Regions from separate parts of the Staphylococcus lugdunensis genome, predicted to be linked through region 1. Evidence: predicted binding sites of a transcription regulator. Region 1 holds the regulator's gene; the other holds the start of a gene.
The links. Region 1 encodes LexA, which represses DNA repair genes until DNA is damaged. Its sites were predicted from a motif close to CGAACATATGTTCG; they were not measured.

Region 1 (6,026 bases):
GCAATTAATGCTAATACAATTAATATAATTGCTATCCATGTTGCCATTGTTTCACCCGCTTTCTATATCCTACTGAATTTTACTAAATTATAATTAGTATTTCAAGCTTGAGTTTGAGCGTAAATCATCCACAATTACGATCATAACAAAAAACATAATATAAATGATACCTTTTTTAACAGAAAAATGAGGCATGCGCAATTAAGATTTGTTAAACTTCTATGCCGAAATAGTCGACATAGAGAAAATAAAGTTAGTCAAATCGTTAACTTCAAATGCCTCAATCTTTATAAAACTTAATTTATTTAAAGCGTTTGTATTTGATTTAATACATTCTCTTTAGTGAAACCATATTTTTCAACTACTAGCCCACCTGGCGCACTTGCCCCAAATTCGTCTATACCAATGACTTTGCCATCAGTACCCACATACTTGTGCCAACCAAGTGATGATGCCATTTCAATCGCAACACGTTTCGTAATATGTTTTGGAATGACAGATTCTTTATAATCATCAGATTGTTGTTCAAAAGCAAACCAGTTTGGCATTGATACAACTCTTACACCTTTACCTTGCTTTTCAAGATCTTTCGCAGCTTCAACAGCTAAACTTACTTCAGAACCTGAAGCTAATAATAAATACTCAACTGCTGTTTCTGTTTCAAATACTGTATAAGCACCTTTACGAACGCCTTCTTCTACTTGTGCTTCTGTTACATCAAGGACAGGGAGGTTTTGACGAGTTAATACTAACGATGTTGGCGTTTGTTCAGATTCAAGTGCAACTTCCCAAGCTACACGTGTTTCATTACCATCAGCTGGGCGAATAACATTCATATTGGGAATCGCTCTTAAGCCAGCGAGTTGTTCAATTGGTTCATGCGTAGGACCATCTTCTCCGACAGCTATTGAATCATGCGTGAAAATAAATGTTGAATTAAGACCCATTATTGCAGATAAACGCAATGCTGGTTTTAGATAATCACTAAATACAAAGAATGTCGCTCCATATGGATGCAAGCCTCCATGTGCAGCCATACCATTGACTGCTGCGCCCATAGCAAATTCACGTACACCGAACCATATATTTTTACCTTCTGGTGTATCTTTGTCATAATCTTTAGCTTCTTTAACGTTTGATTTATTTGAACCAGCTAAGTCAGCAGAACCACCAAAGAAAGATGGAACAGATTGACTTAAAGCTTGAATAACTTCTCCAGAATCAGCACGAGAAGCACCATTATGATTCAAATCAAATCTTGGTAATTTTTCTTTATAATTTGATGGCAACTTACCGCTGACAGCTAATTTAAATTCTTCTGCTAATTGCGGATATCGTTGAGAATATGCTTCTAATTTATCATTCCAAGATTCTTCATTTTCATTAGCACGTTTTAACATTGTTGTTTGGAAAATTTCATATACTTCTTCAGGAACATAGAATTTTTTATCTGGATCTAAACCATAGTTTTCAAATGTTAGTTTTCTTTCTTCTGCGCCTAAAGGTGCACCATGGACACCGTTTGTGCCTTTTTTGTTAGGTGAACCATAACCAATAATTGTTTTAATTTCAATTAAAGTTGGACCTTGCTGAGACTTAGCAGTAGTAATCGCTTTGTCTATTTGGTTTAAATTGTTACCATCTTTAACTAAAATATGATTCCAACCATATGATTCAAAACGTTTTTTTACATCTTCAGAAAAAGCTTTATCTAATTCTCCATCTAATGAAATATCATTTGAATCATATAAGACAATGAGTTTATCTAATTGATTATGGCCTGCAAATGAAGCCGCTTCATGAGAAATTCCTTCCATTAAATCGCCATCTGAAGCTAATACATAAGTATAGTGATTAACAATATCAAAATTATCTTTATTAAATTTACCTGCAAGATGACTTTCAGCTAATGCCATCCCTACTCCCATTGCAAATCCTTGTCCTAATGGTCCTGTTGTTACTTCTACACCATCAGTATGTCTATATTCTGGATGCCCTGGTGTTTTTGAGTCCCATTGTCTAAACTGTTTAAGCTCTTCAAGCTCAAGACTTCCTGAGACGTGTAATAAACTATAAAGTAATGCAGATCCATGTCCAGCAGACAAAATGAATCTATCTCTATTAAAGTAATCTTTAGACTGTGGATTAAAATTCAAATGTCTTGTCCATAAAGTATATGCCATTGGTGCAGCTCCCATTGGTAAACCCGGATGCCCAGAGTTAGCCTGTTCAATTGCATCAATGCTTAATGCACGAATGGTATCTATTGCTAATTGATCTTTTTCGTTAAACATTTTTTATGTCTTCCCTTCTAGAAATAAATGTTGCTATTATTATACCTTAATTATAGATAAATTCATAAATATTCGTTTAAAATTACTAAATTTTCTGTAGTTTGCAGAAACTATTTATTTTTATTATGTTTTTGAATTTGTTTTAGCTTTTCAGGCGTTACATCATTACCCTCAGGATCCATAACTTTAGTGTGCTCAATTTGCTGTTTAAAGCCCTTTCTAAATTCTTCTAAATATATTTTACGTAACTTAGCTTGTTCTTTTGCCTCTGCTTCTGTCAAGCCTTGCTCTTTCTTCTTTCTTGCTAATTGATTAATTCTATCGATGTTCAAATTATTTTTAGTCATTGAATTTACCCACCTTTATATATACATATTTCACATTTAAATAGTACCTAACTTATAAAGAATATAACAAAAAGGTGAATGTAACCAAATCGTTACGCTCACCTTTCATGATATATCATTAATATTTATTAGCATCATTACAATAATTCAACTTACCCCATCACAAAATTGTATATTACTTTTCTAATTAAATCGCACTGTTGATAAAAATTACCGCATTGCTTTACCTAAATATAATAAATATGAAATATGTTGTTCGTGATTATTTCGCATATGCGAACACACCTGTGTGATTTTGTTCGCTGTTAGATATAGATTGTTGTTTGCTTTCAGAGTTGATTTTGTAATGTTGTGAGATATTATGATCTGCCATTTCGTACGTTTGTTCTACTTTAGAATTTTGATATGCCGTCGTGAAAAATAAAGAGAAAACAAGCAAAGATATTATAAAAACTATGATATAAGTAGCTATTTGACTTTTATATTTTAAAATCATGTTAAACACTCCTAGAACATTTGTTTGTATTTATAATTTATCAGAACTCATGTTCTATGTCAACATTTTTACGAACAAATGTTTGTTTTATTTGTTACTAAATGATATAATAAAAATAAATAAAATTAGGGAGTGCCTATATATGAGAGAATTAACAAAACGTCAAAGTGAAATATATGATTACATTAAGCATATTGTTCAAACAAAAGGTTATCCGCCTAGTGTTCGTGAGATAGGAGAAGCTGTAGGATTAGCTTCAAGTTCTACGGTGCATGGACATTTATCTCGACTAGAGGAAAAAGGTTATATCCGCAGAGACCCTACAAAACCAAGAGCTATTGAAATTGTATCAGAGCATAATGATGCCGCTATCGATATGGAAGGGACTATTCACGTACCTGTCATTGGTAAAGTAACTGCTGGTATTCCTATTACTGCCGTTGAAAATGTTGAAGAGTATTTTCCATTACCTGAGCATTTAACCTCTACACATAATAGTGACATTTTTATTTTAAATGTAGTTGGTGAAAGTATGATTGAAGCTGGCATTCTTGATGGAGACAAAGTAATAGTTAGAAGTCAAACCATTGCAGAAAATGGGGACATAATTGTAGCTATGACAGACGAAGATGAGGCTACTGTTAAGCGATTCTATAAAGAAAAGCATCATTATCGTTTACAACCGGAAAATAGTTCCATGGAGCCAATTTACCTTGATTCAGTATCTGTTTTAGGTAAAGTTATCGGCTTGTACCGTGAACTTTAATTGTGTCAATAAAACATTTTATTGTTAGTAATTCTCTTATATAAAGTTAAAGAAGCTAAGCAACTAGTGCCTAGCTTCTTTTTGATTACTTTTATGCAGGATATCTTTTACTTTTTCCAAAATATCCTCTTTTTGATTATTATTCTGTTTTGATGTCATATTCATCGACTTCCTTCACAGAAATTTTACCCATTACTAGTCATTATTAAACGCTTAACCCGTATAATTTTCTGTCCAATAAGGCTGCCTTTCATCATTAAAATCTACACCCACACCAACCGTGTTAAAATGTTCATTTAAGATATTCTTTCGATGTCCTAATGAATTCATTAATCCTTGATGGGCATAAATACTGCTAACTTGACCATAAGCTAGATTTTCACCGGCCGCATTAAATTCAATGCGATCTGCTTTTAACCGATCGAATGGTGACTCTTGGTCTAAATTCGTATGATCAAAATAATGATGCTTCGCCATATCTTCACTATGTTTGCGTGCCGTGTTTGAAATGTTGCTTGAATATGACAAAGTAGCTAATTGATGTTGCTTTCTTTCTGAATTAATTAAATCTACATTTTGCATTTCATAACTTTTAGCTAATGATTTAGACGGTGCTGCATATTGTTTTGTTAAACGCTTTTCCATTTTATCACTAACTTGCATTAATGCTGTTACACCATTTTGTTCATGTTTATCATAAAATATCGTTGTATACACATGATTTGAATGAAAGACATCATATTCACTATTTTTAATTGCAATACGCAACCTTTGTTTATCCATTTCAGTTATAGGTTGACCCAACCTTTGTCTAACAACTTGCTTGGGTGTCCCATACTTAATCTTAGACTTAGAAGTTATTATGTTTTGATTTGTATACAAAGCGTGCACTTTATTATCTAAATATGCAATCATTACAAATCTTTGATAATCGCCATCATAGTATGCATACCATTTTGTACCATATTCATTTGTGGTTATTCTTTTGGCTTTACCATATTTTTCTTCTACATTACCTTTTTTCATATTTAACTGAACATTATTAACAGCAAAAGGTTGTTCTTGAGGTACTTTAAGTGTCTCTTCATTTTCATCTTCTTTATTGAATACTTGTTGATCAATAAAACTTCTGACGTCTTGCTGCATGTGTACGACTAGAGAACTTTCTCTAATTGGAAAGATAATAATAATACATAGTAAAATTAAACTAATGCTTAAAAATTTTTTAATGGTTTTCACCTACCAAAAATTTAATCTCGATCCCCATTGAATATTGAGTTTCGAACAATTACATAATCGACAGTTCTTAAAGATTTTAAATCTTTGCCACCAGCATATGAAATAGAGCTCTGTAAATCTTGCTGCATTTCTACAAGTGTATGCTCTAATGAGCCTTTATGTTCGACAAACATTTTTTTACCTTCAACATTTTTACGTTCACCCTTTTGAAATTCTGAAGCACTTCCAAAATATTCTTTGTACAGTTTACCATCTAACTCAACTGTTTCTCCTGGAGATTCTTCGTGTGCAGCAAATAATGAACCTATCATAACCATTGAAGCTCCGAAACGTATCGATTTTGCAATATCACCATGCGTGCGAATGCCTCCATCAGCAATTAACGGCTTACGTGCTGCTTTACTACACAAATTGAGTGCAGCGAGTTGCCAGCCTCCAGTTCCAAATCCAGTTTTTATTTTGGTAATGCACACTCTTCCTGGTCCAATACCAACCTTTGTCGCATCTGCACCGGCATTTTCTAATTCCCTTACGCCCTCAGGTGTACCAACATTTCCAGCAATTACAAAGGCTTGTGGCAAATGTTGCTTGATGTGTTTAATCATACGGATAACTAAATCAGAATGTCCATGAGCAATGTCTATCGTTATATATTCAGGCACGATATCAGCTTGTTGTAATTGCTCAATAAAGTCAAATTCACGTGCTTTAACACCAACTGATATAGACGCAAATAATCCTTGATCATGCATATTTTTAATGAATGGTATTCTAGACTTTTCGTCAAAACGATGCATTATATAAAAATACTCATTTTTAGCAAACCATTGTGCTAATTTTTCATTCATAACTGTTTGCATATTAGCAGGCACAACTGGCAATTT
Region 2 (6,026 bases), 530 kb from region 1:
AGGCGTATCAAGATAGTTTAACTCAAATTAGGGGGTCTCTTTGACTTAGAAAATAAAGAGACAAATATTCAAGAATATGAAGAAATGATGACCGAGCCTAATTTTTGGGACGATCAAAATAAAGCACAAGATATTATTGATAAAAATAACGCTTTGAAAGCAATAACTATGGGCTATCATGACTTAGACAATGAAGTTGAGGACATGTTTGCCACGACCGAGTTATTACAAGAAGAGTATGATGAGGATATGAAGGCTGAGTTGGAAATGGATGTCTTGGCCTTTAACGATAAATTAGATCAATTTGAATTACAGCTGTTATTAGATGGTCCACATGATGCTAATAATGCGATACTAGAATTACATCCAGGCGCTGGAGGTACAGAATCTCAAGATTGGGCGAGTATGTTACTCCGCATGTACCAGCGTTATTGTGAACAAAATGGATTTAAAGTTGAAACGGTAGATTATTTACCTGGTGATGAAGCAGGTATTAAAAGTGTGACGTTACTTGTCAAAGGACATAATGCGTATGGTTATTTAAAAGCTGAAAAAGGTGTTCATCGCTTGGTTCGTATTTCACCATTTGATGCATCAGGACGTCGTCATACATCTTTCGCGTCATGTGATGTGATACCTGATTTTAATAATAATGAGATAGAAATTGAAATTAACCCTGATGATATTACGGTTGATACTTTTAGAGCATCGGGCGCTGGTGGACAACATATTAATAAAACTGAATCAGCTATTCGAATTACCCATCATCCGACTGGCATAGTTGTCAACAACCAAAATGAACGATCACAAATTAAAAATCGTGAAGCCGCAATGAAAATGTTAAAATCCAAACTATATCAGTTGAAGTTAGAAGAACAAGCGCAGGAAATGGCGGAAATCCGTGGTGAACAAAAAGAAATAGGTTGGGGCAGTCAAATACGCTCTTATGTATTTCATCCATATTCAATGGTTAAAGATCATCGGACGAATGAAGAAACTGGGAAAGTAGATGCCGTGATGGATGGAGATATTGGGCCATTTATAGAAGCTTACTTAAGACAGCAAATGGATCAGTCATATTCGTCATAATGATTATTAGAACGCGCATGGGACATCATTATGTTCTAGGCTATAAACGATATATTGTCACTAGTTGACTGGATTGAAAATACGCTGATACCAAGTTTATTTCAATCCTAGTCAACCTTGCCAGAGCGGGACAGAATTCATTATGAATTCTGTCCCGCTCTCGTTTTAAATATAGGTAACGTAACATTATATTAAGATAGCGTAATGCTTTTTATTAGACACCTTGTATAGAAATAGTAAGGTTGGAACTTATTGTAAAAAATTTATTGCTTTTAGAATTGCTAAAACTCTAAGATTTGATTGTTTGTTTACGCATTACTAAACAAAATGGATGTAAAATGCAGTTATTTATATTACTTAACCCTAGTAAATGCATCAAAATATAGGGAAAATATAAACTTTATGTTACATAGTGATAACAATAGCCAATTCGCAACGACTTTATGCTAGTCTAAGATTAAATCAGACTACAAATGAAAAGGAATGACATCATGAAGAAAACAATAACAGCAACAGTTTCATCAGTAGCCGCATTTTTAGCTGTAAATGGTATTGCGGATGCTTCTCCGGCTAAACCAGTTAAAGCGCAAACAACGATTAATACTTTAGATACATCACATACAGAAGCTGTAACAGCAAATAATTATTCTGAAAATGATATCGTGGTAGTGAAATCAGGCGATTCATTAAATTCAATTGCTTCTGCTCATCATATTACAGTGACAGATATTTATAACTTTAACCCAGGAGTTACTGAATTAATTCATCCGGGGGACTTAATCGCAGTTTCTAGCAAAGGTGCTGCATTACTTGGTACTAATATTAATGGTGCAACTTATACCGAAGTATCTTCGTCAAATCAACCACAAGATATTGCGCATTTAGTTACATCGACAACATCATATGATAAACAACATGATTTAACTTTTGATGAGTTAACACATGCAAATGCAACAACAAGCTCACAATCACATGTGACTTCTGGCACTGCAGGATCTCAAAGCTATCATAATAATACGCAAGCATCATCATACAACGGCCAACAAACATCAGCGCCAGCACATCATAATGCAGTAACACATCATCGCTACCATTATGGTTCAACACCAGCGCCTAACAAATATAAATCTGTAGCTAATCAAGGCAACCTATATGCATATGGCAACTGCACATACTATGTCTTTAATCGTCGTAGTGAATTAGGACGTTCAATTGGCAGTACTTGGGGCAATGCAAATAACTGGGCTTATTCAGCAAAAAGAGCTGGATTTACCGTTAATAATACTCCAGCAGTAGGTGCGATTTTCCAAACAGGTGCAGGCTATTATGGACACGTTGGCGTAGTTGAACGTGTGAACAGCAATGGTTCTATTTATGTATCTGAAATGAATTATAATGGACATTTCAATAATGTCACACATCGTTCAATTTATAATGTGAGCAGTTATAAATATATTCATTAATAATAACAGCTTAATTAAGGTGAGGCTTTGAATGCAAATGCATTGAGGAAGTCTCACCTTTATTTATTTTTTATGATAGAGTTACTTTCTTTAACATAGTTGCTTGGTATAATAAAGCTAAGTATCATCAGCGATAAAATAATAGAAAGGATGACAAGTATGGCAATTCACCAGTATTTTAAAAGATTATCAGACTTAGAAAAGTTAATAAGATTGCCTGGTAAATTTAAATATTTTGAACATAATGTTGCTGCGCATTCTTTTAAAGTCACTAAAATAGCACAATATTTAGCAACCGTTGAGGCACATCATGGTAATGAAGTTGATTGGAAAAGTTTGTATGAAAAGGCACTTAATCATGATTTTGCTGAAGTGTTTACTGGTGATATAAAAACGCCAGTGAAGTATGCAAGTAGAGAACTTAAAATGTTATTTTCCCAAGTAGAAGAAGAAATGGTAAATACATTTGTCAATGAAGAGATTCCTGAACCTTATCAAGATATTTATCGCCAGAGATTACAAGAGGGAAAAGATGATTCTTTAGAAGGGCAAATACTAGCAGTAGCTGATAAAATAGAATTACTATATGAAACGTTTGGAGAAATTCAAAAACGTAATCCTGAACCCTTATTTTTCGAAATATATGAAAATAGCCTAGAAACAATAATTCAATTTGATCATTTAGTTTCGGTGCAAGACTTTATTGAGAATGTAATTCCAGAAATGTTAACCGAAAACTTTATTCCTAGAACAGAATTACGCGAGACAACGATGTCAATCTTAAAACAAAGAAATGGGTGAACATCATGATTTGGTATGTCTGTGCTGCGTTATTTCCATGTTTATTAGTCGTCTTGTTTAGTGTTGTAACAAGAAATAAATGGATTGGAACGCTGGTCGCATTGATTTTAATTGCAACGTCTATATATAAAGGTTTTTTTCACAATGAATGGATTATATTTTTAGATGTCGTTTCATTATTAGCTGGTTATGTTATTATTGATAATCTTAAATTACATCAATCACATGATAATGACTAACGAACGTCGAATATGATGTTTAAAATTAAAAATATGATAAACGCTAGCAGTTCAAACTGACCATGAAGAAGGACAAACATAGTAGCAACACTGTGTTTGTTTTTTGTTTAAAAGAATAAAAGATTTAACGGGATGTTTAGCGAACAAACGTTTGTATTTTTGTTGAATTATCTGTTAGAATAGAAAATAAATCGAGCAAAGTATATGATGAGACAAACGATAGGAGGCGTATCTTAATATGGTTGAGCACGTACCATTTAAACTAAAATCTGAATTTGAGCCACAAGGTGACCAACCTCAAGCAATTCAAAAGATTGTTAAGGGCATTAATGAAGGTAAGCGACATCAAACATTATTGGGAGCAACTGGTACAGGTAAGACATTTACAATGAGCAATGTAATTAAAGAGGTTGGCAAACCTACTTTGATTATCGCCCATAACAAAACCTTGGCAGGTCAACTCTATAGTGAATTCAAAGAGTTTTTCCCAGAAAATAGAGTCGAATATTTTGTTAGTTATTATGATTACTATCAACCAGAAGCCTATGTGCCTTCCACAGATACATTTATCGAAAAGGATGCTTCAATTAATGATGAAATCGACCAGTTACGCCATTCAGCTACAAGTGCTTTATTTGAACGCGATGATGTTATTATTATCGCAAGTGTGAGTTGCATTTACGGTTTAGGTAATCCTGAAGAATACAAGGATTTAGTTGTTAGTGTGCGTGTCGGTATGGAAATGGAGCGGACAGAACTTTTAAGAAAATTAGTCGATGTTCAGTATTCTAGAAATGATATAGATTTTCAACGCGGAACTTTTAGAGTGCGTGGCGATGTCGTAGAAATTTTCCCAGCTTCAAGAGAAGAAATGTGCATCAGGGTGGAATTTTTTGGCGATGAAATTGATCGTATTAGAGAAGTAAATTATTTAACGGGTGAAGTGTTGAGAGAAAGAGAACACTTCGCTATTTTCCCAGCCTCTCACTTCGTCACTCGAGATGAGAAGATGCAATTAGCGATTCAACGAATTGAAAAGGAACTTGAAGAACGACTTAAGGAATTACGAGCTGAAAATAAATTATTAGAAGCACAACGTTTAGAGCAACGGACAAATTATGATTTGGAAATGATGCGAGAAATGGGTTTTTGTTCGGGGATTGAAAACTATTCAGTACACCTAACATTAAGACCTTTGGGATCAACTCCTTATACATTATTAGATTATTTTGGTGATGATTGGCTAGTTATGATAGATGAGTCACACGTAACTTTACCGCAAATAAGAGGCATGTATAACGGTGATAGAGCACGTAAACAAGTGCTTGTGGATCATGGATTTAGATTGCCGAGTGCACTAGATAACCGACCGTTAATGTTTGAAGAGTTTGAGGATAAGACAAAGCAACTCGTATATGTATCAGCTACACCGGGACCTTATGAACTAGAACATACGGATGAAATGGTAGAACAAATTATTCGACCTACAGGCCTATTAGATCCTAAAATTGACGTCAGACCAACCGAAAATCAAATTGATGATTTATTAGGCGAAATACAAGAACGTGTTGAACGTAATGAACGCGTATTAGTGACAACATTAACGAAAAAAATGAGTGAAGATTTAACAACGTACATGAAAGAAGCGGGAATTAAAGTAAATTATCTTCATTCGGAAATTAAAACATTAGAACGTATTGAAATCATTAGGGATTTACGTATGGGTACGTATGATGTCATTGTTGGCATTAACTTATTGCGAGAGGGTATTGATATACCAGAAGTATCGTTAGTCGTCATTTTAGATGCGGATAAAGAAGGTTTCCTACGTTCAAATCGGTCATTAATTCAAACGATTGGACGTGCGGCGCGTAATGATCGAGGTGAAGTCATCATGTATGCAGATAAGATGACCGATTCTATGAAGTACGCCATAGACGAAACTCAACGTCGTCGTGAAATACAAACCGCACACAATGAAAAATATGGTATTACACCGCAAACGATTCATAAACGGATACACGATGTTATCAGTGCTACTGTTGAGAATGATGAAACAAATGCACAAGAACAAACTACAGTTCCTAAGAAAATGACGAAAAAAGAACGACAAAAAACAATTGAAAATATCGAAAAAGAAATGAAAAAAGCAGCAAAAGAATTGGACTTCGAGAAAGCAACAGAGTTAAGAGATATGTTATTTGAACTAAAATCAGAAGGGTGACAGTTACATGAAAGGACCAAGTATAGTAGTTAAAGGGGCGCGTGCGCATAATTTAAAGGATATCGATATTGAGCTGCCTAAAAATAAATTAATCGTTATGACTGGATTGTCGGGATCTGGAAAATCTTCATTAGCCTTCGATACCATTTATGCTGAAGGGCAACGTCGCTATGTTGAGTCATTAAGTGCATATGCTCGGCAATTTTTAGG

Region 2: the regulator LexA is predicted to act here: its motif matches at 3,733-3,746, upstream of uvrB (excinuclease ABC subunit UvrB).

What each region holds. Positions count from the first base shown of each region.
Region 1 is NZ_CP014022.1:443,650-449,675, forward strand. It holds gene AL499_RS02150 (YneF family protein) at 1-47, opposite strand, end outside; gene tkt (transketolase) at 306-2,294, opposite strand; gene AL499_RS02160 (DUF896 domain-containing protein) at 2,405-2,641, opposite strand; gene sosA (DNA damage-induced cell division inhibitor SosA) at 2,904-3,137, opposite strand; gene lexA (transcriptional repressor LexA) at 3,280-3,903, shown strand; gene AL499_RS02175 (CAP domain-containing protein) at 4,117-5,142, opposite strand; gene guaC (GMP reductase) at 5,154-6,026, opposite strand, start outside.
Region 2 is NZ_CP014022.1:971,367-977,392, reverse strand. It holds one part of gene prfB (peptide chain release factor 2) at 1-41, shown strand, start outside; one part of gene prfB (peptide chain release factor 2) at 43-1,089, shown strand; gene AL499_RS04640 (COG3942 and LysM peptidoglycan-binding domain-containing protein) at 1,581-2,552, shown strand; gene AL499_RS04635 (YfbR-like 5'-deoxynucleotidase) at 2,712-3,353, shown strand; gene AL499_RS04630 (CsbA family protein) at 3,359-3,592, shown strand; gene uvrB (excinuclease ABC subunit UvrB) at 3,831-5,816, shown strand; gene uvrA (excinuclease ABC subunit UvrA) at 5,824-6,026, shown strand, end outside.